Regions from separate parts of the Pseudomonas sp. RA_35y_Pfl2_P32 genome, predicted to be linked through region 3. Evidence: riboswitches for the same ligand, from Rfam matches in the RefSeq annotation. Region 3 holds a riboswitch; each other region holds the start of a gene.
What was found. A riboswitch is a leader RNA that binds a small molecule or an ion and turns the genes downstream of it on or off. The one in region 3 is predicted to bind cobalamin.
Positions count from the first base shown of each region.

Region 1 (9,910 bases), on a different contig from region 3:
AAGACCACCGGCCGCAACCGAGTCATCTGCCACGCCGATGGACTGGTCCAGCGCGTGGCGATGGGGATCGTGTAGCCGCTACGGTCTACTGCCCTCAACTCCCATTTCCTTTAAACGCTGCGCCAACTCCAGCGCCACGCGCCCGCTGGCGAACGTTGGCACCAGGTGGGCGAATGGCACGTCGAGCATCCGGTTTTCCTTCACCGCCCGCAGTTGCGAGAGCACCGGGTCGTGGCGCAGCAGATGACGTTTGCGGCTGGCCGGGGACCAGATGGCGTCGGCCAGCAACAGCACGTCGGGGTCACTGGCGAGCAGGGTCTCGCGGCTCACGCTCAGGCGGCCCAGGTCGACCTCGGCGAAGGTATTGCGTGCCCCGGCGGCGCTGAGCAGGGCCGTGACGAAGGCGTGTTTGCCGACGCTGTCCAGGCCGTCCGCCTCGCTGTCCAGGTAAAACACCGACAACGGTTTGGCACCGCTGTGCACCGCTGCGGCCCGGGCCAGGTCGGCGTCGAGGGCGGCGCTCAGTTGTTGCGCCTGCTCCGGGCGTTGCAGCAGCGCACCGAGGGTTCGCAGGTCGGCGCGGATGTGCGCGAAAAAGTCCGGGGAGCGCTGGTCGCAGGCGGACTCCAACAGGTAACTGGCAATGCCCTGGCGGGCCAGCATCGGCCGTGAGCCCAGGTGTTGCGCAAAAGCCGAGGCAAAACCACCCACCACCAGGTCGGCGCGCTGGGTGTACAGCACTTCGGCCGAGGGATAACGCTTGGAGATGAGCGGTATGCCGCGGTAGGCACCTTGTTTGATTGCCCCCTCGTCGTCATCGATATAGGCCACGCCGATCAGCGCCGGACCGACACCCAGGGCCAGCAAGGTGTCGGCGCTGTGCTGGTTGAGCGCGATGATGCGTTGCGGTGCCTGCTAGATCACCCGGGTTGTTGCGCAGTTGTCGTAGGCCTGCGCCAGTGCAGGTAGCGGGGCACAGAGCGACGCACTGAGCAGCAATCGCCTAAGCATCGGGCGGACCTCCCGCACGCGCGCCGATCAGCAAGTGCGCGACCACCGCACCCGCCACCAGGTGCCCGTCCACCAGTTGCTTGACCTCCTGCTCATCGCGCACCCGGTACCAGCAAGCATCCGGATAAACAGTCAGGACCGGCCCCAGGTTGCAGGGGAACTGGCAGGCGGTGCGGGTCAGCAGGACGCCCCCGGGTGTTTCGATCCGGTCGTGCTTGAGCAACTCCCGGCGCAGGGTTTTCCATAAGGCCAGGGAACCCCGGGCCACACACCGCGGGCCGGTGCACAGGAACACCTGGCGGGCGTGCGGCGGGACAGTCGACCAGGCCGGGTCGCTCGGTACGCCGTTGACGTCATATTCCATGGCAGGCACTCCCTCAGAAACGGTAGGTGTAACGCACCTCGGTGGTGAACGGCCGGCCGAGGTTCTCCACGGACGGGCTGCCGGTGGTCATGCTGGTGGCGTAGTCGCGGTCGAACAGGTTTTCCACCAGCAGGCTCAGGCGGTGGCGGCGGGCGTTGTCCAGGTAGCGATGGGCGTCGGCATCGACCACCGAGTAGTGGCCGTAGTCCACGTCCTTGGCACTGACCACCGAGCGGATGTAGCGCAGCGCGCCCCCGGCACCCCACCGGCGGTTGTCCGACTCATAGCCCAGGCGCGAGCGGGCGAAGAAGCTGGGGATGTTGCTGATGGTCACGCCGTTGCGGCCCTCCACCAGGTTGCGGGTCACGTCGCCTTGCAGGCGCCAGCGTTCATTGAGTTGCCATTGACCGTCGACTTCGATACCGCGCACCAGGATCTCGCCGTTACCGTTGACCCACTGGTCGCCGTCGAGGGCGATCAGGTCGTCGATTTCCCGGCGAAAGCCGGTGATGCTGGCGCTGAATTCGCGGTCCAGCAGAGTGCCCCGGTAATCCAGGCCCAGTTCGGCGTTGCGGCTTTTCTCGGCCTTGAGGTTGGGGTTGCCCATCTCCTCGCCGGGTTCGTTGACGTACAACTGTTCGGCATTGGGCAGCTTGTAGGCGCTGCCGAACTGGCCCCGCAACGCCCAGTGCTCTGTCAGGTCGTAGCGCGAGGTCAGCATGCCGACCGTGGCGCTTTCACCGCCGCTCAGGTGCTCCTGGCGTACGCCGATGCTGGGGTGCCAGTCGGGCAGCGCGGCGATCACCGGGCGCAGTTGGGTATAGAGCGCGTGGGCTTCGGCCTGCTGGTTGTCGATGACCATGACATCGTCCTGGCCCTTGAACCATTGGTTGTCGCTGCCGAACACCAGCACGTGGCCACCGGACAGCTCGGCCTTGCCCTCGGCTTGCAGGCCCCAGTCGGTGAAGCCCCAATAGTCGTTGTGATTGAGCACCCGGGTGCCGCCGCCATCGAGGTTGTAGACCCGGGTGTAGCGGGTGTCCCAGTCGTTGACGTGGCTTTTGACGAAGTAGCTCAGGGCTTGATTGACCTGCTGTTCGAAGGTGGCCGTGGCGATCTGTTGCACGCGGTCGTTGGTGGTGTGGCGGTTGTCGGTGGGGCGGGCGAAGTCCAGGTTGGCGTCGCTGTACTGGTAGAACAGTTCCAGGCGCGAATCGTCGCCGAAGGCCTGGGTGGCCTTGGCGCCGAAGGTGCTGACTTCGTAGCCGCGCTTGCGGTCGGTGGCGGTGCTGCGCATGTCACTGCTGCGAAATGGCTGGTAGCCGTCGGAGACGTTGTGGCTGACGTAGGCCAGCAAGCCAAGGTCGCCAAAGCCGTTGCTGACAATCTGCTCGGCCCGCGCATCGCCACTGCGGCCCATGAAACTGTCCAGGCCCATGTTGACTTCACCGGAGGTCTCGCGGGTCTGGGCGCTGCGGGTGACGATGTTGATCACCCCGGCCACGGCCTGGGTGCCGAACAGCAGGCTTTGTCCGCCCTTGAGCACTTCGATGCGTTCGATGGCATTGGCTGGCAGGGTGTCGAGGTAGAGCCCGCCGTACAGGCGGTTGTTCAGGCGCACGCCATCGAGCAGGATCAGCGTGTCGTCGTTGCGCCCACCCAGCAGCGAATAGTTGGCGTAGTCGAAGGGGCCGTTTTTCGGCGCGACGTAGAGGCCGGGCACCGACATCTGCAGCACACGGGTGATGTCGGCATCGGGGCCGGCGCGTTCGATCTGGGCGCGGTCGATGATCTCGACCTTGCTGCCAAAGCGCGCCATTTCGGCGACGGTGGTGGATTCCACCGAGGGTGCGCTGACGAGTTGCTGGTCGAGGGTCATGGCCGGGGTATCGGCCACTGCGGGTGGGCTGATCAGGCAGAGCAGGGCGCCACAGGCATACAGTCGCACAGGACGCCGGTCCTGGCTGGAAGGAGTTGGAATCTGAGTCATTGTTGGTCTTCTCGAAAAAAATCTTCGCAGAAGCACGCAGGAGAAAGTACCGGACACGCGCCAATACTGGCCCATGCCCGCCCACCGCAGGTTTGCCAAACAGAAATTCCAGGCCGGTCTCCGGGCTTGCGAGGCTAGAGGCGTTCACCTTCCCAGGCCCGTGGGCCCAGTGGTCTGTCGAACGCGTCACTCGCTTACCGTTGCGGGGGCAGCACCGGACTAACCCTGAAAAGGGCGCACCGGTTTCCCGTTTCACCTCATGCACGGCGGCATGAGGCACCTGAAACTGGGCGGTATCTGAACACTCGGATGACCGTTCGTCAAATAGCCAGGTCAGCGGCAGGCGCCAGGCGTGCGCGCGATGGCGATCTCAAGGACGCCATCGCGGGCACGTCATGCGCCCAGATCAGGCAGGGCCTCAGGTCATGGGGGTCTCGACAAACGCTGGCTGTTGTTCGGCATAAGCGGCAAAGGCGCTGATCCGTGGAAACTGCGCGGCATCGACCTGGTCAGGCACCACCAGCAGGGTGAAGCTCCAGGCCACGGCGAGGGTGATGCCGTCCTGTTGCAAGGTGCCATCCATGGGCAGCGGTTGCCTGGCCAGTTCCTGCTCCAGTGCCGAGTACGCTGCGTGCAATTGCCCGCTGACCCGCTCCAGCCAGGGCGCATGTTGCTTCTCGGCGGGGCGCAGGTTGCGTTCGTAATAGATCTGCACCGACTTCTCGCACGCGGCCAATGCCAGGCCGATCAGCCGCAGGGAGCGCAGGCGCTGGTCCAGGGACACCGGCATCAGGCTGTTACCCGGGGGGCTCAGGGCTTGCAGGTAGTCGATGATCAGGGTCGAATCCATCAGCACTTCGCCGTCGTCCAGCACCAGCGTGGGCGCCTTGACCACCGGGTTGATGGCCTGGAACGCCTCGAAACCGCGGAATACCGAAATCGAGGCGTGCTCGAACGGGATGTCCAGGGTCTTGAGGCTGATGGCGACACGTCTTACATAAGGTGAATCGAGCATTCCGATCAGCTTCATGTACAGCTCCTTGGAAAGGGGGGGGCAGCGGCCTGAATCTAGCGCTAAACGGCGGGCCTTGAACACTTCTGTCGAGTGTCCATGGCCGTTTGTCTTCTATATACAGCCGTTGGATTGAATTTCTTGCTATAAACGCACTCCGATGAACGCCCAAAGCTTGCCGCAGAGCAATTTAAGGGCTTTGTCAGACAAATTCCCTGTCTTTTCAGTTGCTGAGGCCGCCCCTCGGCCTTAGACTGCCGCCCCCTCGTAAATTGAGTGCCGGGTGGCGCGTGGAATGTATGGCGCCTTTGCGAAACCTGGCAGGTTGACCGGAACGCATCCTGATTCGCCTTAATGCACGTATTTTTTATAGAGAAATCAATGACAAAGGATAAGTTGCTGGCCATGCCGGCGGATGACTACATGAATGCCGAGCAACAGGCTTATTTCACTGAGCTGCTGCAAAACATGAAGGTGGAAACCCACGAGCGTATCGAGCAGAACCGCATCGCCATTGAAAGCCTGGACACCCCGGCTGATCCGGCTGACGCGGCCTCGGTCGAAGAAGAGCGCACCTGGCTGGTGAACGCCATTGATCGTGACCAGCGCATGCTGCCGCAACTGGAACGTGCCCTGGAGCGCATTGGCGACGACACGTTTGGCTGGTGCGACGACAGCGGCGAGCCTATCGGCCTCAAGCGCTTGCTGATCAGCCCGACCACCAAGTACTGCATCGAAGCTCAAGAACGCCACGAGCAGATCGACAAGCACCAGCGTCAAGCCTGATTCGCGCGGGTCACCCTTAGCGGGTCGACGCAGAAAAATCGCAGCCTGCAACAGCGTCCGAGCGGACGTCGGTGCAGGTTGCGATTTTTGCGTTATGCGCCCGGGAAAACCTTCCGCTACCGGCGGGATTGTTACCGGTTATGCAACTAAATAGTGCAGGCTCATCGCTATTTCTCTCCCGGGCTATTCATTACCATAGGCTTATTGTTAGGAAGCTAATGAATATCCCGAGGTGGGTGCATGCAATGTAAAGTCGATGTCGCCGTGATGATTGGCACTGGGGTGCCTGCCGGACTGCGGGCGTTGGGGCAAGCGGTGTGCTGGGTGGTCCTGCTCAATGGCGAACAGTTCGGGACGGCCTTCGGCAGTCGCGCCGAGGCCCAGGCGTGCAAGGATGCCTGGCTGGCGCAATTGAGTGTCCGGCCACCCGAGGTGGCTCGGGCCGCTGCGGCGAAAGCCTGATCAGCCCTTCAGGGCGCCTTGATCCACGGCGAGCTTGAGGGCCTTGGCCGACTCCCTGGCCGCGACAGCTGCCACTTCGCAGGTCTTGAACCAACGGTCTTTTTCGACCTGGTGATAGGTGACGGTGGTCAGCGGTGGTTTGGCACGCATCACAATCACTGCCTGGAATTCGCCGTCGATTTCTCTGGCTTCGCCCCGGATGAAAAACTCGCCGATATCAAATTCGGTCACGTGCGCCTTCCCTTGGAAATTATTCTATTGATTGCAACGCAGTCCGCCGAAGAGGCTGGGTCTCGATGGTCGGGCAGTATGGCAGTTGTTGCAGGGAGGCGGCGCAGTTATGTCATGGGTGTGACGAAACGCCTGCGCCGGTTTTCAGGGCGATGACTTAGTGGCTGACTTCGAGAGTACGGGCGAGGGCACAGGCTGCGTTGTGGCTCATACGGAAACCTCTTACACGACCTGTCGCGGTTTCTGTGATATGAAAGAAGCCATTCCCCGCGAGTACTACTTGATAACGCAGTTGAGGTGGCGCGGGTAGATGGCCGATCATTGCCTGGTAAGTCCCGCCGTGTGCGGTTTGTGGTGAATAGTTGAGGCTGTTGGGGGTTGGGCTGGGAAGGTGTTGTGGGTACATAGGAATTCCTTTTCTATGGTTTGCCGACGGTCGCACGTCACTTTCAGTAGTCTAGAAGCGCTTGGCTGCTCTAGAATCCCCTCCACTGACTGGAGGTAGGTGCTCATCTAAAGCAATTTTCTTCAGGCTATATGTCAGAAAAAATGCTTTTTTTTAAGCGTTTTTTCCCTGAAGTTGATAGTCCAGTAATCTCTGATTGTTAGAGGGAACATTTCCCTCAACATCTGACGACTGCCAGAGACGACGGCACGAGTGGTTATCCAGTAGCCTGCTCTTGCCTTGCGATGAAGCGGTGTTCTACCGGCTTCACGATGACAGCCTGGGTCATTGTTGCGACATCTTCGGTACGGCCGTTTTTTTGCTGCCTGTTTTCTGCCGGCAGTGTCATTTCTGATGTGGAGATATTTCGTTGGCAGTAAGTAATCTCGATATGCACGCTTTGTTTGTGCTGGGTGATTTGCGCGCAAAGCTGGTTAAACAGTTTCAATCCCGTTTTGTCTACATCACCGAGCAAAACCCGGAAGGTATCTACGTCGCCGAGATCGATACCGAATCGGCCCTGGTGGTGGATGACAAACAACGCCTTGAACTCAAGGTCGGCGATCATTTTCGCGCCGCGGTATTACCCAGCCGCGAAGGCGGCAAGTTGGAAATCAAGTTTCGCGAAATCAAACTGACGGTCTATGGCCTGGGTGATTACGCGTTCGTCACCACGGCCGACGGCCACGCCATCGTGTTCAAGGAAGGTCACAGTGTGGTCACCGTGTTTGCTGCGCACCAGCAACTGCAGGAAGGCCTGACCAAGACCCTGAAGGCCGTGACCGCCAAGGCGGCGAAATTCCGCAAGGGTGAGTTGGTGTCGTTCAAGGCCAGTGAGTAATGAGCCTGTCCCGGGCTGATTTTCATCAGCAGCACCTGGCAAGCGCCCGCGATCACGCATTGCAGTTGTTCGCCCAGAAGGCGGTCATGCAAGGCGCCTGGCTGAACTGGGTGGCATCACAGCTTTACCTGTTGCGCCCGGCAGAGTACGCCAGCATGGTGCGCCGAGAGTTGCAGCAGCTGCAGGAACCGCCCACCCGATAAACCTCGTCCCGCGATCACTGGAACCTCTACTACAGTCAATTGACTGAGTAAGCAGAGGCTGGCGTTTTTCCTGCGCCAGGCCGTCCTGTCATCGCTGTGAACAGAACGAGGTGCGAGGCATGAAAGGATTTCGACTGCTGCTGGCCAGCACGTTGACCGCCATTGGCCTGCTGACGTCGCCGACGGCCGCCACGGCCGCCCAGGCGCCGATCCACTTTGCCGACCTGAACTGGGAAAGCGGCAGCCTGATCACCGACATTTTGCGGATCATTGTCGAAAAGGGGTACGGCCTGCCCACTGACACCTTGCCGGGTACCACCATCACCCTGGAAACCGCCCTGGCCAACAATGACATCCAGGTCATCGGCGAGGAGTGGGCCGGTCGCAGTCCGGTCTGGGTCAAGGCGGAAGCTGAAGGCAAGGTGGTGAGCCTGGGGGATACCGTCAAGGGGGCTACCGAAGGCTGGTGGGTGCCCGAGTACGTGATCAAGGGCGACCCGGCCAAAGGCATCAAGCCCCTCGCGCCAGACCTGCGCAGCGTCAGCGACCTGCCGCGCTACAAGGATGTCTTCAGCGACCCGGAAACCCCCGGCAAGGGGCGCTTCCTCAACAGTCCGATTGGCTGGACCTCGGAAGTGGTCAATCAGCAGAAGCTCAAGGCCTATGGCCTGAGTGACAGCTACGTGAATTTTCGCAGCGGTTCGGGGGCCGCACTGGATGCGGAAATCACCTCGTCGATTCGCCGGGGCAAACCGGTGCTGTTCTACTACTGGTCACCGACCCCGCTGCTGGGGCGCTTCAAGCTGGTCCAGTTGCAGGAGCCGCCGTTTGACGCCGAGGCCTGGAAAACCCTGACCGATGCCGACCATCCCAACCCGCGCCCGACCCGTTCGCTGCCCTCCAAGCTGTCGATTGGGGTGTCCACGCCCTTTCAGAAACAGTACCCGCAGATCGCGCAATTCTTCAGCAAAGTCGATCTGCCCATCGATTCGTTGAACAAGGCGCTGGCCGAGATGAGCGAGAAACACAGCACTGCGCGCCAGGCGGCCGAAGCCTTCATGACCGATCATCCGGATGTTTGGAGAGCCTGGTTGCCCCAGGAGATCGCCGACAAGGTGGCGGCGTCGCTGTAGCCGGCGAATCTGCTTTGGCAAGCACATGAAGCATTCGTAATACCGATCGGCATTTCATTGATAAATCGCAAAGCATTGAAGAGTAGTCTGGTCTAGGCTGTTTTTTCTGCCAACGATTCAAGGAATTTCGATCATGACCTTCGTGCTTGCTCAGTGGCTTGCAGGGGCATTTGTGGTGATCAGCCTGATCCATGTGTACTGGGCGCTGGGTGGTCAATGGGCCAATGATGCGGTGGTGCCTTACGTCCCGACGCCCGAGGGCAAGGGGGTGCGCCCGGCCTTCAAACCTTCGTCCCTGGGTACCCTGGCGGTAGCCGTCGGACTGCTGCTGATTGCCCTGATGGTGAGTTTGCGAGTGGGGCTGCTGGTGCCACAGATTCAGCATTGGTCGCTGCAATGGCTGATCAGTGCCATCGCCCTGTTGATGTTTGCCCGGGCCATTGGTGATTCGGACCTGGTGGGGTTTTTCAAGGAACAGGTCGGGTCGAAGTTCGCGCGCCTCGACACCTGGGCCTTTTCACCCCTGTGCGTCGTCCTGGGGGCGGGGCTGCTGACCGTCGCCTGGGTCTGATCAGTCCCTCAACTGCCGCTCTCGTGGCGCCGGCTGCTGACTTCGGCCGGCACGTCATCGCCCGCCATGCGCTTGCGGAACAAGGCCGCGCGCGCCAGCAGCAGGGTGGTCACCGGCATGGTGATCGCCAGCAGCACCGGGATCAGCCACGCATGGAGCACCGGGCTGGATTTAAGCGTCGAAAAATAGATGATCGACGCCAGCGCTACGCACCAGGCCCCCAGGGTCGAGGCCAGTGCGGGCGGGTGCATGCGCTGGAAGTAGTCCTTCAGGCGCACCAGGCCGATGGCACCGATCAGGGCGCACAGGCTGCTGATCACCAGCAGAATGGCCACGGTGATCTCGACCCACAGGGGCAATTGAGCAGCCTGGTTCATTCGATCACCTCGCCACGCAGGAGGAATTTCGCCAAGGCAAAGGAGCCGACGAAGCCGAACAGCGCAATCAGCAGCGCCGCTTCAAAGTAGGTGTCGCTGGCATAGCGGATGCCCAGCACCAGCATCATCAGCATGGCGATGATGTACAGGTAGTCCAGCGCCAGGACCCGGTCCTGGGCCGAGGGGCCCTTGAACAGGCGGACCAGGGTCAGCACCATGGCCAGGGAAAACACAAACAGGCTGAACAGAATCGCATTGGCGAGCAGGGCACTCATTCGAAGATCTCCATCAGGGGGCGCTCGTAAGTCGCCTTGAAGTGCTCGATGAATTGCGCCTCGTCATCCAGGTCGAACACATGCAGCAGCAGAATGCTGCGATCCAGTGCCAGCTCCGACCAGACCGTGCCGGGAACCACCGTGGTGATCATCGACAGCGCCGCCAGGCCGTTGGCGTCGCGCAAGTCCAGCGGCACCTTGACGAACCG
Region 1 covers NZ_CAXAQF010000004.1:57,452-67,361, reverse strand. Annotated here, with positions in the region: gene AACY45_RS05305 (diguanylate cyclase) at 1-75, shown strand, start outside; partial or broken gene AACY45_RS05300 (ABC transporter substrate-binding protein) at 79-1,011, opposite strand; gene AACY45_RS05295 ((2Fe-2S) ferredoxin domain-containing protein) at 1,004-1,375, opposite strand; gene AACY45_RS05290 (TonB-dependent receptor plug domain-containing protein) at 1,389-3,254, opposite strand; cobalamin riboswitch at 3,460-3,664, opposite strand; gene AACY45_RS05285 (glutathione S-transferase) at 3,784-4,395, opposite strand; gene AACY45_RS05280 (TraR/DksA family transcriptional regulator) at 4,759-5,163, shown strand; gene AACY45_RS05275 (hypothetical protein) at 5,404-5,625, shown strand; gene AACY45_RS05270 (hypothetical protein) at 5,626-5,856, opposite strand; gene AACY45_RS05265 (hypothetical protein) at 6,519-6,698, opposite strand; gene AACY45_RS05260 (hypothetical protein) at 6,693-7,142, shown strand; gene AACY45_RS05255 (hypothetical protein) at 7,142-7,345, shown strand; gene AACY45_RS05250 (ABC transporter substrate-binding protein) at 7,465-8,478, shown strand; gene AACY45_RS05245 (DUF3995 domain-containing protein) at 8,612-9,049, shown strand; gene AACY45_RS05240 (Na+/H+ antiporter subunit G) at 9,058-9,426, opposite strand; gene AACY45_RS05235 (K+/H+ antiporter subunit F) at 9,423-9,701, opposite strand; gene AACY45_RS05230 (Na+/H+ antiporter subunit E) at 9,698-9,910, opposite strand, start outside.
Region 1: linked by a shared signal. The riboswitch ahead of AACY45_RS05290 (TonB-dependent receptor plug domain-containing protein) and the one ahead of cobO (cob(I)yrinic acid a,c-diamide adenosyltransferase) in region 3 are both predicted to bind cobalamin.

Region 2 (9,910 bases), on a different contig from region 3:
CATCATCCCCAGCATTTCGCTGCTGCCGCCCGTCAGGCTGCCCGCGGCGACATGGGCCACAGCACCCCATGAGCGAGTCAGGAGGCGCGCAACCGCAGGATCTGCGTGCCGTCAAAGGGGTCGGTGAGGTAGTGCGCGTGGACCCCGAAGGTGTGCAGCAGGCGCTCAGGGGTCAAGACTTCAAGCGGTTTGCCCAGGGCGACCAGGCGCCCCCGTTCGAGCACCGCCAAACGATCACAGCCCAGGGCCTGGTTGAGGTCGTGCAGGGCAATCACCGTGGTCACGGGCAAGGCGTGAACGACGTTCAGAATCGCCAGTTGGTGCTGGATATCCAGGTGATTGGTCGGTTCGTCCAGCAACAGGATCTGCGGGCGTTGCGCCAGGGAGCGGGCAATATGCACGCGCTGGCGCTCGCCGCCGGAAAGGCTGCGCCAGGTACGGCTGCTCAGATGAGCCGCATCGACGTCACGCAGCGCTTGCTCGACGATCGCCGTGTCCGCCGCCGACCAGGGGCTCAAGGCCGACAGCCAGGGCGTCCGGCCCAAGGCCACCGCATCGTACACGCTGATTGCATCCAGGGTGTCCGCCTGCTGCTCGACCACCGCCAGGGTTTGCGCGATGGTGCGTCGCGACAGGGTCTTGAGGCCTTGGCCGTTGAGGTGGATGGCGCCCTGGCTTGGGGCACGCACGCCGGCCAGCAGCTTGAGCAGGGTCGACTTGCCGGAACCGTTGGGCCCCACCAGGCCCAGGGTCTCGCCGCGATGAATGGCCAGGTGGATGTCGTGCAGCAACTGCGCATCGCGAATGGCGAAGCCCAGACCGGAACAACTCAGCACACAGGGCTGAGTAACAGACACAGCCGCCGTCATCGGGCATTCCTCCGACTCACCAGGATCAATGCGAACACGGGTGCCCCGACCAGCGCCGTGACCACACCGACCGGAATCACCTGGCCCTTGATCAACGTGCGGGACAGCACATCGGCAGCAATCAGAAACACCGCTCCCCCCAATGCACTGGCCGGCAGCAGTCGGGCATGCCCCGTCCCGAGCAACAGCCTGGCGGCGTGGGGAATGACCAGGCCCACGAAGCCGATGGAGCCGACAATCGAGACCATCACCGCCGTCACCAACGCGGCGCAGCTGATCAACAACAACTGCACGGGACGCACCGCAATGCCCAGGGAGGCCGCTGAGTCGGCGCCAAAGGTGAAGGCATCCAGCGCGCGGCGGTGCCACAGGCACACCGCCAGACCGGCCAGCGCCACCGGGACGGCCAACCCCACGGAGGGCCAGCGCACGCCACTGAGATTGCCCAGCAACCAGAACATGATGCCGCGCGCCTGTTCGGAGCTGGCTGACTTGGTGATCAAAAACGCCGTGAGGGCATTGAACAGTTGTGAGCCGGCGATCCCGGCCAGGATGATCTGCCCGGTCGTGTCCGGTGCACCGCTGGCACGGCCGAGCAACACCACCACGGCAAAGGCCAGCACCGCGCCGGCAAACGCCCCGGCCGACATCGAGATCGCCCCGGCGCCCAAGCCCAGCAACGCCACCAGCACCGCGCCCGTCGACGCTCCCGCGGAAATCCCCAGCAGGTAGGGATCGGCCAATGGGTTGCGCAACAGCGATTGCAGGATCACCCCGCAGGTCGCCAGGCCCGCACCACACGCCGCGGCGACCAGTGCGCGGGGCAGGCGGTAACTCCAGACGATGCCCTGGTCGATGGGGTCCAGGGCATAACCGGCGGCCCACAGTTTGTTGGCCAGCACCTGAAACACCACTGTGGGTTCGATGGTGGTTTCGCCGATCGCCACGCCGGCAATCAGCGCGATCAGTAGGGTCGCCAGTGCCACGGAAGTGCGCAGTAACATCGCCGTCATTGCGCCAGATCGTAGCGGTTGAGGGCGTTAGCCAGGGTTTTCAGGCCGTCGAACATCCGCACGCTGGCCTGCATGGCCATGGCGTCGAGGATAATGATGCGGTTGTGTTTGACCGCGTCCATGTTGCGGGTCACCGGGTCGCTGCGCAGGAATTCCAGCTTCTTTTGATAGTCGTCAGCCGGAAAACGCCGGCGATCCATACGGGCGATGACCAGGAAGGTCGGGTTGGCCTTGGCGATGGTTTCCCAGCCGACGCTTGGCCACTCTTCGTCGGACTCCACCACGTTGCGCACGCCCAGGGTGCTGAGCATGAAGTCGGGAATGCCCTTGTGCCCGGCCACATAGGGGTCGATATCCAGACTGGCACTGGAAAACCAGACCAGCGCGCTGGTGTGTTTCAGGTCCTGGTGCTGCACCGTGGCCACGGACGTGGCCAGGCTGGCCTGGAGTTGCGCGTTGAGCTGCTGCGCGCGCTCCTGGACATCAAAGATCTCTGCCAGTTGGGTGATGCTCTTATAGATGCTGTCGATCTGGAACGGCGCCAGGCGCGTCCCGTCGGCCCCCACCAGGTTGTCCTTGGACTCGCAGTCCGAGGGCATCAGGTAGGTCGCCATCTTCAGCTCATCAAACTGCTCGCGGGTAGCCACCACCCCTTGCGGGCCAACCACCCACTCCAGTTCGACGGCGACCAGTTCCGGGCGCTTGCCGATCACTGACTCGAAACTCGGTTCGTTGTCGGCCAGGCGTTCGATCCCGGCGTTTTGCGCCTGGTACTGGGGCAACACATCGTTGAACCACAGGGAAGTGCCCACCAGTTTGTCACCCAGCCCCAGGGCGAAGAGCATTTCGGTGCCGGCCTGGCCAATCGTCACGGCCCGAGCCGGGGCGTGGGCGAAGGTCTGTGTGCTGCCACAGTTGTGCAGCGTCAGCGGGTACTGGGTGGGTGCAGCCTGGGCCAGTGAACACAGACCCAGGCCCGTGGCGAGGGCGACAACGCGGGGCAGCAGCATGATGCAATCTCCATTCGAACCGTACACGGAGCAAGGGTGTCGGGCCTGGAAACACATCAACGAGCGCTGCCGAGAAACCGGGCAGGGGTCGATCACCAAAGTGACGCACGCGCAAGGATGCCCCTCCCGGACACCCCGCCGGTTAGTGATTGTTGCGGCGCCGGCAGGTCTCCTGACTGATGCGTCACAGCGTGCTCCAGCCTTCCCGGGGATCCCAGTGGCAGTTCAGGAGCAGGCTCAGCACCTACAGTTGCGGGGGCAGTTCCGTTTGATGCGCGGCGCGCATCACGGATTCCCTATTATTTCCATGTGGAAACCGGCGGCGGCATGGTAGTCGATCATGGGGTTGGAGGCGAACCTATGTTCTCAAGCCAGCCCTTAACCCGTTCCTACAGTGATGCCCTGACCACCAATGGACAATCAACGGGCTGGGCGCCCGACGCCTCGAGGGTCTCGATCAGGTGCCGGGCAGCCTTGCGGCCGATCTCGTAGTACGGCAGTTGCACTGTGGTCAGCGGCGGGATGAACAACTGCGCGATACCGATCATGTTGTCGTAGCCGAGCACCGCGACATCGCCGGGAATTTTCAGGCCACGCCCCAACAACAGCTGATAGGCACAAAAGGCGATACGGTCGTTGCCACAGATCAGAATGTCGAACTGGGGGCGACCCTCAATAATGTGCCGATCGAGGATGGCTGCCGTTTCACCGTAGGCGTCATGATCGGAAAGGTCGTATTGCAGGAGCGCCTCAGGTGGCAGTCCGAATGCCTGGCAGGCACGCAGCATGCCTTTTTGTCGGAGGTCCCAGGCCAGACTCTGTTTTGGCAGATTGATACACAGCGGCCGCTTATAGCCGCGACTCAACGCGTGGTGGACGGCCCGGTACTGGCCCATTTCGTCGTCGGGCACATAGCTGACCAGTTGACTGTCATCAGCCAGGCAATTGGCGAGGACCAGGGGTTTGCTCTTCAATCGCTCGGGAATGCACACCTGGCGCAAGCCCATGGCACTGAAGATCAACCCGTCGGGACGGTGCGATAGCATCAGGTCGATGTTCTGGTCAGTGGGCGGATTGCTCAGCAGGTTGAGAATAAAGACGTTCCAGCCGGCTTGCTGCGCGGTCTGTTCGATGGAAAGCAGCAGTTCGACGGCGAACGGTGTGGTCGCGGTGTCCAGTGCGAACACACCGATGGTTCGGCTCTGGAGGTTGTCACCGCGAATTCTGCGCGCCGACAGGCTCGGTACGAATTGCAGTTCGTCAATGGCGCGGCGCACCCGCAGAAGGGTTTCGGGGCTCAATTTCTCCGGATTATTGAGCGCTCGAGAAACCGTCATCAGGGACACGCCGGCCAGCTGTGCAACGTCTTTCACTGAAGTCATGCGAGGCGAAACCGGTCAGGTTGACGCTGGATCATGACACATGGCCCGCGCTTCTCGCGACTCGAATGACGCTGCTCACAGCCATCCCGAGGCGAGCGACCACGCCCGGGGAATCGAAACACGCCCGCCATTACCGCTTGCCAGAAGCTTCACGCCCAGGCTACCGGGCTGCGGGTAGAGGCGACTGCTGAGGCTGAAGCGCCCGTTTTCGTCGAACACCTCAATGGACGAGCGATCAAGGAACACACGCAGTGCCAGTAACCCTTGCGCCGGATCTATCGACACGCTGCGCTCGCCGCTGACTTGCGCACCTGAGCGACTGCGGTCAAGTACCAGCCGCTGCAACGCCGCATCGTAGTAGAGCAAGGTTTGTTCCTGGTCATCCTCGCTGCAGCGCAAGGCGACTCCCAGATGGCCGTCGGTGCAGCCGAGTAAATCCAGGTGCACATGGATTTCGAGCATATCGCCGTTCACGCCCGCTACCCACTGGGTTCCCGCCGCCTCCCACCAGGGTGTGCTTGGCAACAGCGTCTGGCGCAGCGCGGTGAGCTCTCGTGCCGGATACACGCAAAGGCGATCGGCGCTCAGTTCAAGTTCGCGCGGCAATCCGAGCATGCCGCACCAGTGATGGGCCTGGCTCGGCATCGGGCTTTCCCACATGTCGAGCCAGGCCCACACAAGGCGCCGACCATCGGCGGCCACGAGCGTTTGCGCTGCATAGAAGTCGTGGCCGTTATCCAGCTCGATAAAAGGGCCGCCAGTGAAGTTCCATTCGTTGTCGAGTTGACCCACCCGGTAACCCGTCTGGTACTTGTTGAGCCGCTCGTAACCTTGGGGCGACATGCCTTGTGGGGAGTACAGCAGCACATCGCGTCCGTTGAGTCGGAACAGATCCGGGCACTCCCACATATAGCCATCGCCCTCCCTGCCGCCAGACACATAGTTGAGGAACTCCCACGTGTGCAAATCCGTGGAGCGGTACAGCGGGAGCAGCGGCATATCGCCCAGGCGTGCGCCGACAATGAGGTACCAGTAGCCATCCTCTTTCCAGACCTTGGGGTCACGAAAGTGCATGATCGCGTCTTGCGGTGCGGTCTCGATGACGACGCCTTGCTTGGTGAACGTGATGCCGTCGACGCTGGTGGCCAGGCACTGGACTTGACGGATAAAGCGTTCGTCACCCACTTCCCCCAGCCAGGTGTGTCCGGTGTAGATCAGCGCCAGGGTATCCCCGTACACCAAAGCGCTACCGGAAAAACACCCATCGCGATCGAAGTCATCGCCGGGTGCCAGCGCAATCGGCAGGTGCTGCCAATGAACCAGATCGGCACTCTTGGCATGGCCCCAGTACATCGGGCCCCATTTCGCTTCGAAAGGGTAATGTTGATAGAACACGTGATATTCGCCACGAAAGTACACGACCCCGTTAGGGTCGTTCATCCAGCCTGCCGGCGGGGCGATATGATAACCAGGTCGATAGTCGTGGATGACACGAGACAGGCCGTTGCTCAGTGCACGCTGCGCAAGGTCAAGCTGATCAGGCATTGGATCGCTCATGTTGTTTGAAGAAAAGGTCATAGGGCGCGAGCTCGGACTGGGTGCACAGAGATGTCATTGGGCTGGTTTTCACGGGCTTGCGGTTGGCGCTCCAAGGCCGTGCCGTCATCGTCGAACAGGTGCAGGTTGTCGATCTCCAGTTGCAGTTCGACCCGATCGCCCGCGCGCCATCCGGCGCTGACCTCACAACGACAGATCAGTGGCTCGTCCTGACCTGTTTCCAGGTGCACATAGGTTTCGCTGCCCAGGTACTCGACCGCGGTCACGACGATGCCAACGGCGCCTTGCGCCGCTTTGAGCGAGATGTGCTCCGGGCGAATGCCCAGGCTCAGCGCCGCGCCTGCTGCCAGGTTCGCGCTGTCGAAGGGCAGGGAGGTCATCCCCAGAACAGGGGTGTCGACCAGGCTGATGGTGCCCGGGGTATGCAGGCGCGCCGCCAGGAAGTTCATTCTGGGTGAGCCAAGGAAACCGGCGACAAAGCGGCTCGCTGGGCGCTCATAGAGTTCGCGCGGTGAGCCGATTTGTTCTACGCGGCCGCCATTGAGCACAACAATTTTGTCGGCCAGGGTCATCGCCTCCACTTGATCGTGGGTGACGTAGATCATGGTCGAGCCGAGTCGATCATGCAGGCGGGCGATTTCGTTGCGCATCTGCACCCGCAAGGAGGCATCCAGGTTGGAGAGCGGCTCATCGAACAACAGAATGTCCGGTTCACGGGCCATGGCTCTGCCCATTGCGACGCGCTGACGCTGCCCGCCAGACAGTTCTTTTGGCTTGCGTTGCAGCAGTTTGTCCAATTGAAGGATCTGCGCTGTTTTCAGCACGCGCTCGCGCAGGCTGCTCTTTTCAGTCTTGGCCAGCTTGAGGCCAAAGCTGATGTTGTCGTAGACGCTCATGTGCGGGTACAGCGCATACGACTGAAACACCATGCCGACGCCTCGCTCGCGAGGCTCCAGGTCGTTGACCCGTCGCCCGTCGATCAGCATGTCACCGCCGCAGATTGACTCAAGTCCGGCAATCAGCCGCAGCAGGGTCGACTTTCCGCAGCCCGACGGCCCCACGAATACCACGAATTCACCCGCGGCGATCTCCAGGCTGACGTCGCGCAGAATCCGCATGCCGCCCAATTGTTTGTTCACGTTGTCCAGTTTCAGCTTGATCACGATGCTGTTCCTTGTAGTTGTTGGGCATCAACCCTTTAGCGCGCCGGCAGTGAGGCCGGAAACGATTCGGCGCTGGAAGATCAGCACCAGAATCACCAGTGGCACGGTGACCAGCACCGATGCGGCCATCAACAGCCCCCACGGCAATTCATGGGAGCTGCCACCGGAAATCAGGGCGATGGCGACCGGCACCGTGCGTTGGGTGTCGGTGAGGGTGAACGTCAGGGCAAACAGGAACTCGTTCCAGGCTGCGATGAAGGCCAACAAGCCAGTGGTGACCAGTGCGGGCCAGAGCAACGGCAACAGCACCCGGGTGAGGGTGACCCAGGGCGACGCGCCATCCATGATTGCCGCTTCTTCCAGTTCATGGGGCAGTTGGCCCATGAACGTGGTCAGCACCCAGACGGTGAAGGGCAGGGTGAAAATCGTGTAGCTCAGGATCAGCGCCCAAGAGGTGTTGTACAGGCCCAGGGCACGGATCACTTCGAACAGCCCCGACAGTACCGCGACCTGGGGAAACATCGACACGCCAAGCACCATCATCAGGACCGTGCCACGCCCACGGAATTTCACCCGTCCCAAGGCATAGGCGGCGGTGACACTGAGGAACAGCGCCAGCGACACCACGCAAAGCGCGACCACCAGCGAATTACCGATAGCCTGCAGGAATGAAGCTTGGTGCAGTACCGCTGCGTAGTTGGAGAAGTCGGGGTTTTCGATCCAGTAGCTCACCTCGAACAAGGCACTGGAGGGTTTTAGCGACGTCACGATGGCGTAATAGAAAGGGAAGACTGCATACAGCAGCAAAACCCCGATCAGACTCCAGAAGCCGAAGCGCAACAGCGCCTTTTTGAGTAGGCGCAGGCTCATGACCGAACCTCCATTTGACGGCGTCCGAGGTAGAGATAAAGCATGGCGATTACCGCCACGACCAGAAACAGCAGCGTCGAGGCCGCGCTGCCATAACCAACATCCTGGAACTCCACCAGGTGTTGGCGGGCATAGATCGACATGCTCATGGTGCTCGAAGAGTTCGAAGTCAGCACATAGATGACGTCGAATACCCGCAGGGAATCGAGGATGCGGAAGATCGCCGCCACCAACAATGCGGGCATCAGCAGTGGCAGCGTGACGTGCCAGAACACTTTCAGCGGATGAATGCCATCGACCCTGGCGGCTTCGTAGCAATCGCTCGGCAACATCTGCAACGCCGCCAGCATCAGTAGCGTGACAAAGGGTACGGTCTTCCAGACATCGACGATGATGACCGCCCACATCGACAGATCTGCATCCGCCGTCCAGGCCAGGGGGGCATCAATCAGGCCGACGCTCAGCATCATGTGATTGATGATGCCGAACTGGTCGTTGAGCATCCATGACCAGATCTTCGCCGAGACAATGGTCGGAATGGCCCAAGGAATCAGAATCATCGCGCGCACCAGGGAACGGCCAGTAAACTTGATGTTCAACAGCAAGGCCACCAGTAGCCCCAGAACGACTTCCAGTCCCACCGACACCACGGTGAAATGCAAGGTGTTGCGCACCGCGTTCCACCATTGGGGGTCGACCAGGATGCCCGACCAGTTGGAACCGTCGTGGAACAGATAGTTGCTCAAGCCTACGAAGGATCCACCCCGGGTTTGCGCCAGGGTGGCGTCAGTCAGGCTGAACCAGAATGTACGCAGTAGCGGCCAGGCGGCCACCAGGGCCAGACATAGCAACATCGGTGTCAAGAACAGCCAGGCAGCGCGTACTCGGCGACGCTGTACAGGCGTTTCCCTGGCGAGCAGGAGCTCGTCACAGGGGGCATGGGTCGTTGAGGCAGACATGGTGATTTCCTTCCTTGTGGCTTACCAGTTCCGGCGTTTGATGCGGGTCAGTTCGCTTTCCAGTTCGGCCAGCGCCTGATCGACAGGCAGCTCGCCCGCCAGCACACCATGCACTCGATCGAAGAACGCATTGGAGACCCTTGGGTAGCGATCGGCGGTTATCGAGGCGGGGCGCATGACCCCGTCGTTGAGGATGCTGTGCAGCTGGCTGTAGTAAGGCATTGCCGCGAGCAGTTCGGGGTCTTGATACAGCGACTCGATCACCGGGTTGTAGGCGGCAGTCAACGCACGGTGCTTTTGCTGTTGGGCGCTGGTCAGGTAGCTCACCAGCTCTGCGGCCAGTTTTGGCTGGGCGCTGTAACGCGACACCGCCAGGCCCCAGCCACCGAGGGTGGAGGCATGGGTGCCGGTTTCGCCGCCGCGGGGCAGGGGAGCGACGCCGACCTTGTCTTTGACGACACTGCCCTGGCTTTGTACCAAGGCCCAGACATAAGGCCAGTTACGCATGAACAGGGCATTTCCCGACTGGAATACGCCACGTCCTTCTTCCTCGGTGTAGTTGAGTACGCCACGCGGGGAGATGTCTCCAACCCAGCTTTTGGCCAGGGTCAACGCAGTTTTCGAGGCCTGGCTGTTGACCACGATGTCGCCTCGTGGATTGACCAGCCCGCCTTCCGGTTGGCTGCTGATCCACTCCAGCGCATTACACGTCAGCCCCTCGTAAGCGCGTCCCTGGAAGATGTAACCCCATGCATTGGGGTTCCCGGCAGTGCGCTCTGCCTGTTGCACTTCCCTGGCGGTCGCCGTCATTTCCTCCCAGGTCTGGGGCACCTGCTTGTTGTACTTCTCGAGCAAGTCCTTGCGGTAATACAGCAGGCCCGAGTCGGTGAACCACGGCATCGACACCAGCCGTCCACCCACCGTGGCGTTATCCACCTGTGCCTGGAAGTAGCCTTGGGTCGCGTTGGCGGGCAGCACCTCGCGCAGGTCCATCAGGTGCTCGGCCAGCATCCCCGGCCACACCATATCGATCTGAATGATGTCGATGTCAGTGGACTGAGCACTGAGGATCTGTTGGTAAAACGAC
Region 2 covers NZ_CAXAQF010000019.1:122,356-132,265, forward strand. Annotated here, with positions in the region: gene AACY45_RS19835 (ABC transporter ATP-binding protein) at 78-869, opposite strand; gene AACY45_RS19840 (FecCD family ABC transporter permease) at 866-1,882, opposite strand; gene AACY45_RS19845 (ABC transporter substrate-binding protein) at 1,879-2,892, opposite strand; cobalamin riboswitch at 3,038-3,228, opposite strand; gene AACY45_RS19850 (LacI family DNA-binding transcriptional regulator) at 3,282-4,274, opposite strand; gene AACY45_RS19855 (glycoside hydrolase family 32 protein) at 4,350-5,852, opposite strand; gene AACY45_RS19860 (ABC transporter ATP-binding protein) at 5,849-6,994, opposite strand; gene AACY45_RS19865 (carbohydrate ABC transporter permease) at 7,022-7,864, opposite strand; gene AACY45_RS19870 (carbohydrate ABC transporter permease) at 7,861-8,823, opposite strand; gene AACY45_RS19875 (ABC transporter substrate-binding protein) at 8,845-9,910, opposite strand, start outside.
Region 2: linked by a shared signal. The riboswitch ahead of AACY45_RS19845 (ABC transporter substrate-binding protein) and the one ahead of cobO (cob(I)yrinic acid a,c-diamide adenosyltransferase) in region 3 are both predicted to bind cobalamin.

Region 3 (9,910 bases):
GCACCGCCAGCGCCGCACCGCTGCCCTCGCCCAGGCGCAAGCCGAGGTCGAGCAACGGTTGCGCGTTCAAGGTTTCCAGGACATGGCGGTGGCCCGGCTCCGCGCCGCGATGGCCGAACAGCAGCCACTCGCGGCAAGCAGGATTGAGGCGTACGGCGATCAGGGCCGCGACGCTGCAGATAAAGCCGTCCACCAGCACCGCCAGCCCTTCCTGGGCACAGGCCAGGTAAGCGCCGACCAGCGCGGCGATTTCAAAGCCGCCGAGGTTGAACAGCGTTTGCAGCGGGTCACCGCACTGCGCCGCATGCAGCACCAGGGCACGCTCGATGACCTGGGTCTTGTGGCTGACGCCCGCCGTGTCCAGGCCGGTGCCCGGTCCGGTGAGATGGGCCACCGGGCAATCCAGCAAGGCACAGGCCAAGGCGCTGGCCGCAGTGGTATTGCCAATGCCCATCTCGCCGCCGATAAACAGCTCCGCGCCTTCGGCCAGGGCTCGCAACACCGTGTCGCGTCCGGCTTGCAGGGCTTGTGCGCCCTGGGCCGGCGTCATGGCCGGGCCATGGGCGAAGTTGGCGGTGCCAGGGCCCAGGTGCAAGTGTCGCACCCCCAGCAGGTTCAACGACGGGGTCACGGTACCGAGGTCGACCACCTCCAGCCGGGCTTGCAGTTGGCGCGCCAGCACGCTGATGGCCGCGCCGCCGTTGACGAAGTTGCGCAACATCTGCCCGGTGACTTCCTGGGGAAAGGCCGAGACCCCTTCGGCCACCACTCCGTGGTCACCGGCAAAAATCCCGATCCACAGCTGGTTCAGGCTCGGCTTGACCCGGCCTTGCAGCCCCGCCAACTGCACCGCCACCGCTTCTAGCTGACCCAACGAGCCGGCCGGCTTGGTCAGTTGCTGCTGCAATTGCCTTGCGTCTTCCAAGGCTTGGCGATCAATGGCCTTGCACGGGGTCAGCCACCAGGAGTGAGTCATAACGCAGTACCTTTCAAAGTCAGGGGCAGGCCGGCAACGGTCAACACGACACGCTGACAGCGTTCGGCCAGGGCTTGATGCAACCAACCGGCTTCATCGACATAACGGCGAGTCAATTCACCCAGCGGCACGACCCCCATTCCGGTCTCGTTGCTGACCAGTATTACTTCTCCCGGCAACGACGCCAGGCAGTCCAGCAGGGCTTCACGCTCCTGGGCCAGGCGCTCGGGGTTGTCGAGCATCAGCAGGTTGGTCAGCCACAGGGTCAGGCAATCCACCAGCAGGCAGCGCTCGGCACTGGCGGTTTCGCGCAGTACCCGGGCCAGCGCCAGGGGCTCCTCGATTAATCCCCACTCAACCGGACGGCGCGCCCGGTGGTGGGCGACGCGGGCATTCATTTCACCGTCCAGCGGCTGGCTGGTGGCAATGTAGGTCACCGCCAGAGAGCTGTCGGCGGCCAGCTTTTCAGCCAGGCGGCTTTTGCCGGAACGGGCACCGCCGAGGATCAATTGCAGCATGGTCTTAACCTTCTATGAGCGGTACCGGGATCACCGCGCCGTTGTAGGAGCAAGGCTTGCCGGCGAAGGCGCCTGCCGCAGCAGCTCAAATCCCACAGAGCTCACGCAACAACCCGGTATCCAGATGTTTCTCCACCAGGTCCGCCAGGCGTTCAATATCACCCTCGCGCAACCTGTGATAATCAACCGCCTGCACATCCTCCAGGCCCGCCCAGCGCAACAGTGCACTGCACGCGGCCGGGGACTCGAACAGGCCATGCAGGTAAGTGCCGAGGACTTGCCCATCGGCACTCTGGGCGCCATCGCTGCGGCCATCGTCAAGCCACACTGCGGGCTGCTCCAGGGCCACACCGTGGGTGACCCCGGCGTGAATTTCATAACCACTGACCGCGGCGTTTTCCAGCACCAGGCGGCCACGCACATTGCGCAGTTGCTTCTCGGCCTCAAGCACGGTGTCGAAGGCCAGCAAGCCGAGCCCGGCACTGGAGCCCGCGGCGCCTTCCAAGCCCAGCGGATCATGCAACGTTGCGCCGAGCATTTGCAGGCCGCCGCAGATACCCAGCAGCTTGCCGCCGTAGCGCAGGTGACGGGCGATGGCGGTGTCCCAGCCGTTGGCGCGCAAGTATGCGAGGTCGCTGCGCACGCTCTTGGAGCCCGGCAGGATGATCAGGTCGGCGGGCGGTATCGCCTGGCCCGGCCCGACGAATTGCAGATCGACCTGCGGGTGCAGGCGCAGCGGATCGAAGTCGGTGTGATTACTGATGCGCGGCAACACCGGCACCACCACCTTGAGCACCTGTTCGGCCTTGTCGGCCTGGCGCTGGTCGATGCCGTCCTCGGCCTCCAGGTGCAGGTCCATGACATAGGGCAACACCCCGATCACCGGTTTGCCGGTCCGCGCCTCCAGCCAGTCCAGGCCCGGTTGCAGCAAAGCGATGTCACCGCGAAAACGGTTGATGATGAAGCCCTTGACCCGCGCCTGCTCGCTGGCCGACAGCAACTCCAGGGTGCCCACCAGGTGAGCGAAGACTCCGCCACGATTGATATCGGCAATCAACACCACCGGGCAATCGACGGCCTCGGCAAAGCCCATGTTGGCAATGTCGCCGGCCCGCAGGTTGATCTCGGCCGGCGACCCCGCCCCTTCCACCATCACCAGCGGATAGGCCGCGCTCAGGCGTTGGTGCGAGGCGAGCACCGCCTGCATGGCGATGGCCTTGTAGTCGTGGTAGGCGACGGCATTCATGCTGGTCACCGCGCGCCCGTGAATGATCACTTGGGCGCCGGTATCGCTATTGGGCTTGAGCAGCACCGGGTTCATGTCGGTGTGGGGTTCGAGATGGGCGGCCTGGGCCTGCACCGCCTGGGCCCGGCCGATTTCGCCGCCGTCGGCGGTGACCGCGCTGTTGAGCGCCATGTTCTGCGGTTTGAACGGCACCACCGACACCCCCTGGCGCGTCGCCCAACGGCAGAGCGCCGTCACCAGGGTGCTTTTGCCGGCATCGGACGTGGTGCCTTGTACCATCAACGTTGGCATGGAGTTTCCTTGGCATAGGCGACAAAGGCACGCTCCAGGCGCAACCAGTCGGTTTCGTCGGCCGGCAAGCCGAAGCGCAGGCTGCTGTTGTGGCTGAACAGGCGCAGCAAGATGCCCTGGCGCGCCATGAATTCATACAGGTGCTCGGCACGTTCGGTGCTCAACCACTGAAACAGCGCACAACCGCCCTGAGGCTTGAAGCCATGCCGCTTCAGCAGTTCGACCAGGCGTTCGCTCGCCTCTTCGCTGCGCTCGCGCTGGCGGCGGTGACCTTCGCTGTCGAGCAGGCAGGCTTGCCCCAGCACCCGCGTCGGCCCGGCAACTGCCCAGGGCCCCACCTGCTCGGCAAGCAGATTGAGCAGCCGCCGTTCGGCCAGGACAAACCCCAGGCGCACGCCGGCCAGGCCGAAGAACTTGCCGAAGGAGCGCAACACGATCAGCCCGACCTGATGGGTAAAAGACGCCAGGCTCAGGTGCGGGGTGTTGTCCATGAACGCTTCATCCACCACCAGCCAGCCGCCTCTCTGGGCCAGACGGGCATGCCAGTCGAGCAGGCGCTCCGGGGTCAGGCTCAGGCCCGTGGGGTTGTTGGGGTTGACCACCACCAGCACGTCGAGGTTGTCGATGAAAAACTCCACCTCCTGCTCCAGCACCTCGCGCACGATATAGCCGTTACGCCGCCAGGCTTCGGCGTGTTCGGCGTAACAGGGCGACAGTACGCCGACCTTGCCGGCCCGCCGCAAGCGCGGCAGCAACTGGATGGCCATCTGCGAACCGGCGACGGGCAGCACCTGCGTCGCGCCATAGTATTGCCGGGCAGCCTGTTCCAGGCCGTCCTCGGTTTCCGGCAAGCGGGCCCAGGCCCTGGCGGGAATCGGCGGGATTTCCCACGGCCAAGGTGCCAGCCCGCTGGAGAGGTCGAGCCAGTCCGCTTCGGCAATCCCGTAGTGCAACGCCGCCTTGCGCAGGCGGCCACCGTGCTCAAGCATAAAACTCAGCCCCCACACAGAGGATCAGCAGCCATAACCATACCCCGCGCTGGACCAGCAGCCAGCCACGGTCGATGGCGCTGGCGTCCGCCGGCACGCCTTCACCCAAGGGCGGACGCTGGTGCAGTTCGCCATGATAGATCGCCGCCCCACCCAACTCGACGCCCAGTGCGCCCGCCCCGGCAGCCATCACCGGCCCCGCATTCGGGCTGTCCCAGGTCGGTCCCTGGGTGCGCCAGCACTTGAGGGCCAGCCGGGTCTTGCCGAGCACCGCGTAGGTCAGGGCCACCAGGCGTGCGGGAATGTAGTTGAGCACGTCATCGATTTTCGCCGCCGCCCAGCCGAAACGCTCGAAACGCTCGTTGCGATAGCCCCACATGGCATCCAGGGTATTGCTCAGGCGATACAGCACCACCCCGGGCGCACCGGCCACGGCGAACCAGAACAACGCGGCAAACACCGCATCGCTGCCATTTTCCAGGACCGACTCGGTGGCCGCGCGAGCCACTTCGTTGGCGTCCAGCTCACTGGTCTGGCGGCTGACCAGGTAACTGACGCGGGTGCGTGCTTCGTCCAGGTCATTGCTGCGCAGCGCCTGGGCCACCGGCTCGACGTGCTCCCCGAGGCTGCGCAAGCCCAAGGCGCAATACAGGGCGAGGATCTCGACGATCCAGCCGAGGTAGGGCAGCCAGGACAACGCCGTGGCCACCAGGGTCAGCGGCACCACGGCCAGCACCCACGCGGTCACCCCATGACTGCGCCAGCCACGGCCGGCTGAATTGAAACGCTGCTCGATGCGCCCGGCAAAACGACCGAACGCCACCAGCGGATGCCAGCGCTTGGGTTCGCCCAGCAGCGCATCCAGCGCAACGGCAGCGACACTCAACAACGCCACGCTCATTGACTCACTCCCCAGACATTTTCGTACAGCAGTTCATGCAGCGGACGCACGTGCGCCCAGCCTTCGAGGGCCAGCATTGGCGCCGGATAAAACGCCTTGACCGGGCCCAGGCAGAGAATCGCCACGGGTTTGGCGCCGGCTGGCAATTGCAACAGATCAGCCAGCGCCCGGGGCTCGAACAGCGAGACCCAGCCCATGCCCAGGCCTTCGGCGCGTGACGCCAGCCAGAGGTTCTGGATCGCGCAGGACAACGAAGCCATGTCCATTTCCGGCAAGGTGCGGCGGCCGAAAATATGCCGCTCGCGATCGTCCATCAATGCGGCGACCAGCACTTCGGCGCAATCGTTGATGCCTTCGACCTTGAGTTTCATGAACTCATCGCTGCGCTCGCCGAGGGCTTCGGCGGTGCGAATGCGTTCTTCCTCCACCAACGCCTGGAGCTGCCCGCGCAAAGTGCGGTCGCTGATGCGAATGAAGCGCCATGGCTGCATCAGGCCGACACTGGGCGCCTGATGCGCAGCTTCCAGCAAACGGCGCAGCAGCTCAGGCTCCACCGTGCCACCGCTGAAATGGCGCATGTCGCGGCGCTCGGCGATGGCGCGGTAGACCGCTGCGCGCTCGGTTTCGGTAAAGGCGTTGTCGGTCATGAGCCGTTCGCGAGCAAGCTCGCTCTCACAGGGTCTGGCGCAAACAACGCGGCTACAGCGCTGGGATTGGACGGAAAATAAAAGTGCACATAAGAAGCCGTCAGTCGCCCCTCACGATAAACCACCTCCGCGCCCCGCCCACCGTTCGGGCTCAGGCCGCGGGCAATCGGGGTCAGTTCGGTGCTGGTCAGGGAATGGTGGTAGGTGTGCCCACGCAACGCGCCTTCCGGCAGCTCGACCGCTTGCAGCGCCAGCGCCGCCAGGCGTTTTTGCATCACTGCAGCGCCTGCCAGCAACCCCACCAGTTCGGCACGGTTGCCATCAACGTCGGTCAGGGAGTCCAGCAGATACAGCATGCCGCCACACTCGGCGAGCAGCGGCTTGCCGGCGGCATGATGGGCACGGATGGCGTCGAGCATCGCGGTGTTGCGCGCCAAGGCCACGTGGTGCAATTCCGGGTAGCCCCCCGGCAGGTACAGGCTATCGGCCTCAGGCAACTGGCGGTCGCGGATCGGTGAGAAGAAATGCAACTGCGCGCCCATCGCGCGCAGCAAGTCCAGGCTCGCGCCATAGGTGAACGCAAAGGCTTCATCCCGGGCCACGGCAATGCGCACACCGGCCAGCAGGGGCTCGGCGGGGTTCACGTCGGGCGCGGCAAATTCCACCGCAGGCGGCAAGGCCACCTGGCAACTGCTGGCCAGGGCCTCGGCGGCGGCATCGAGGCGCAGGTCCAGGTCGTTCAGCTCACTGGCTTGCACCAGGCCCAGGTGCCGGCTCGGCAATTCGATCCCGGTTTCCCGGGACAACGCGCCATACCAACGCAAGCCTTCGGTGAGACTGCCTTCGAGCAACTGAGCATGGCGCAGGGTGCCCACCCGGTTGGCCAGCACACCGGCAAATGGCAGGTCCGGCTGATAACGCGCCAGGCCCAATGCCAGTGCACCAAAGGTCTGGGCCATGGCGGTGCCGTCGATTACCCCCAGCACCGGCACGCCGAAGTGGCGCGCCAGGTCGGCGCTGGACGGGGTGCCGTCGAACAGGCCCATGACCCCTTCGATCAGGATCAGGTCAGCCTCGGCGGCGGCTTCCCACAACAGGCGGCGACTTTCCTGCTCGCCGACCATCCACATGTCCAGTTGATACACCGGCTGGCCACTGGCGCGTTCGAGAATCATCGGGTCGAGAAAATCCGGGCCACACTTGAACACCCGGACCTTGCGCCCCTGATTGCGGTGCAAACGGGCCAGGGCAGCGGTGACGGTGGTCTTGCCCTGGCCGGAGGCTGGTGCGGCGATCAGGACCGCCGGGCAAAAACGACTGCCAGTCATGAAAGGAGGCTCACAGCTCGACGCCTTTTTGCGCCTTGATCCCGGCCTGGAACGCATGCTTGATCACGCCCATTTCGGTGACGGTGTCCGCCAGTTCGATCATTTGTTCTTTGGCGCCGCGGCCGGTGACTACCACGTGTTGCATCGGCGGGCGGGCTTGCAAGTCGCTGAGCACTTGATCGAGATCAAGGTAGCCATGCTTGAGGGCGATGTTCAGCTCATCGAGCACCACCAGGCCGATGGCCGGGTCGCGCAGCAACTCGCGGGACACCTGCCAGGCGGCCTCGGCAGCGGCGATATCGCGCTGGCGGTCCTGGGTTTCCCAGGTGAAGCCCTCGCCCATCACATGAAACCGCACTTGCTGCGGGAAGCGCCGGAAGAACAGCTCCTCACCCGTGCTGTTGCGGCCCTTGATGAACTGCACCACACCGCACTGCATGCCATGGCCCATGGCGCGGGCGAGCATGCCGAACGCCGAACTGCTCTTGCCTTTGCCGTTGCCGGTCAGCACCAGCAGCAGGCCACATTCGTTGGGCGAGTTGGCAATACGTTCATCGATCACGGCTTTTTTGCGCTGCATGCGCGCCAGGTGGCGTTCGTCACGATCAGGGGAATCAGTCATGGGGGAGCTCTCCGTTGAGGCTGGATAACGGCGGGCAGGCATAGAAATAGACGGCAAGAAGCCTGGCATCGCCCACCGTGATGCCGCTGGATGGATCAGGCCGGTCTCCGGGCTCATGAGTGGCGCGCTGGCCGGACGACGCGCCTTCCCATATCGGACACCGATACAGTGGCTCAAAGCGTCGTTTTCACTCATTTACCGTTGCGGGGGCAGCGCCGGGATCGTCACTCGTCCTGTCATGGCACGCGTGCTCACCGGCTTCCCTGTTTCACTCGATCGACCCTGAGGTCACCGAGCACCTGAAACAAGTCGCGAAGGTTAGTGGGTTGGGGGTGGAGCGTCAATTAAAGCCGCACCTGATGGATTGAACCTAAGACCCTGCTGGCTCCTCTATGCATTAACTGGTGCATTCAAAGGGAGAGCCGCATGTCCAAGTCCCGCCTCGTCGCTGTCATCGCCCTGGCCGCCGGCCTGGCTGCCTGCACAGAAACCTCGACCCTCAGGGTCGAGGACGGCACCGGGCCTTCGCCCAAGTTGCCTGAACCCAACAAAACCCTGATTCCCACCGTCAACATCGCCCCTGCCGTCGGCTGGGCCCATGGCGCCAAACCGACCGCCGCGCCCGGCACCCAGGTGGCTGCTTTTGCCGAAGGCCTGGAGCATCCACGCTGGCTCTACGTACTGCCCAACGGCGATGTGTTGGTCGCCGAAACCAATGCACCGCCCAAACCCGACGATGCCAAAGGCATCCGTGGCTGGGTCATGGGCAAGGTCATGGCCCGCGCTGGCGCCACGGTGCCAAGCGCCAACCGCATCACCCTGCTACGCGACAGCAACCACGATGGCGTGGCCGAAACCCGCACCCGCTTTATCGAAAACCTCAACTCACCGTTCGGCATGACCCTGGTGGGCAACGACTTGTACGTCGCCGACACCGATCGTTTGCTGCGCTTTAACTATGTCGAGGGGCAAACCTCGATCACCAGCAAACCGATGAAAGTCATCGACCTGCCCGGTGGCACGCTGAATCACCACTGGACCAAAAACGTCGTCGCCAGCCAGGACGGCAGCAAGCTGTATGTCACAGTGGGCTCCAACAGCAATGTCGGGGAAAACGGCCTGGAGCAGGAGCAGGGCCGCGCCGCCATCTGGGAGGTGGATCGCGCCACCGGCCGTCAGCGGATTTTCGCCTCGGGCCTGCGCAACCCCAATGGCCTGGCCTGGGAGCCAAGCTCGGGCAAACTGTGGACGGCGGTCAACGAACGGGACGAGATCGGCAGCGACCTGGTGCCGGACTACATCACCTCGGTCAAGGACGGCGGCGTTTATGGCTGGCCCTTCAGTTACTACGGCCAGCACGTCGATGTCCGCGTCAGCCCGCAAGACCCGGACTTGGTGGCCAAGGCCATTTCCCCGGACTACGCGGTGGGTCCACACACCGCCTCCCTGGGCCTGACCTTCGCCGAAGGCAGCACGTTGCCTGCGCCGTTCACCGAAGGCGCGTTTATCGGCCAGCATGGCTCGTGGAACCGCAAACCGCACAGCGGCTATAAGGTGATCTTCGTGCCCTTCAGTGCCGGCAAACCGAGCGGGCAGCCGGTGGATGTGCTGAGCGGCTTCCTCAATCAGGACGAAGAGGCCATGGGCCGGCCGGTGGGGGTGGTGATCGATCGACAGGGGAGCTTGCTGGTGGCCGACGACGTGGGCAACAAAGTGTGGCGGGTGTCCGCGCGCCAGTAACTTCAGCGCCTAGCGTTTGCGGCACAGCGTCAGGCCATCCCCCAGGGGCAATAACGACAGGTCGACCCGCGGATCATCCTTCAAGGCCAGGTTGAGTGCCTGGATGGCGCGGGTGTCGGCGCTCTCGGGCTGGAGCTCCAGGACTCGGCCACTCCACAGGGTGTTGTCGAAGACCGCCAGCCCGCCACTGCGCAACAGGCGCAGGGCACTTTCCAGGTAGGCCGGATAGTTGGCCTTGTCGGCATCGATGAATATCAAGTCGAAACGACCACCCTGACCGTGCTGCTCTAGTTGCGCCAGGGTCTGCAACGCCGGTGCCAGGCGCAGCTCGATGCGCTCGCTGAGGCCGGCTTCCTGCCAGTAGCGGCGCGCCGTGGCGTTGTAGTCACCGAGGATGTCGCAGCAGATCAGTTGACCGTCGTCCGGCAAGGCCGCCGCCATGCACAGGGCGCTGTAACCGGTGAAGGTTCCCACTTCTATAATTCGGCGCGCGCCCGTGAGCTTGACCAGCAACGCCAGGAACTGGCCTTGCTCCGGCGCCACCTGCCAACGCGCCAGGGGCAGCGCCTGGGTTTCGTCACGCAGACGACGTTGCAGCGGCGTTTCGCGCAGCGAGACGTCGAGCAGGTACTGATACAGGGCATCGTCGAGA
Region 3 covers NZ_CAXAQF010000001.1:149,878-159,787, reverse strand. Annotated here, with positions in the region: gene cobT (nicotinate-nucleotide--dimethylbenzimidazole phosphoribosyltransferase) at 1-976, opposite strand, end outside; gene cobU (bifunctional adenosylcobinamide kinase/adenosylcobinamide-phosphate guanylyltransferase) at 973-1,494, opposite strand; gene AACY45_RS00765 (cobyric acid synthase) at 1,580-3,031, opposite strand; gene cobD (threonine-phosphate decarboxylase CobD) at 3,019-4,020, opposite strand; gene cbiB (adenosylcobinamide-phosphate synthase CbiB) at 4,013-4,921, opposite strand; gene bluB (5,6-dimethylbenzimidazole synthase) at 4,918-5,568, opposite strand; gene AACY45_RS00745 (cobyrinate a,c-diamide synthase) at 5,565-6,896, opposite strand; gene cobO (cob(I)yrinic acid a,c-diamide adenosyltransferase) at 6,907-7,518, opposite strand; cobalamin riboswitch at 7,600-7,836, opposite strand; gene AACY45_RS00735 (PQQ-dependent sugar dehydrogenase) at 7,945-9,258, shown strand; gene AACY45_RS00730 (O-methyltransferase) at 9,268-9,910, opposite strand, start outside.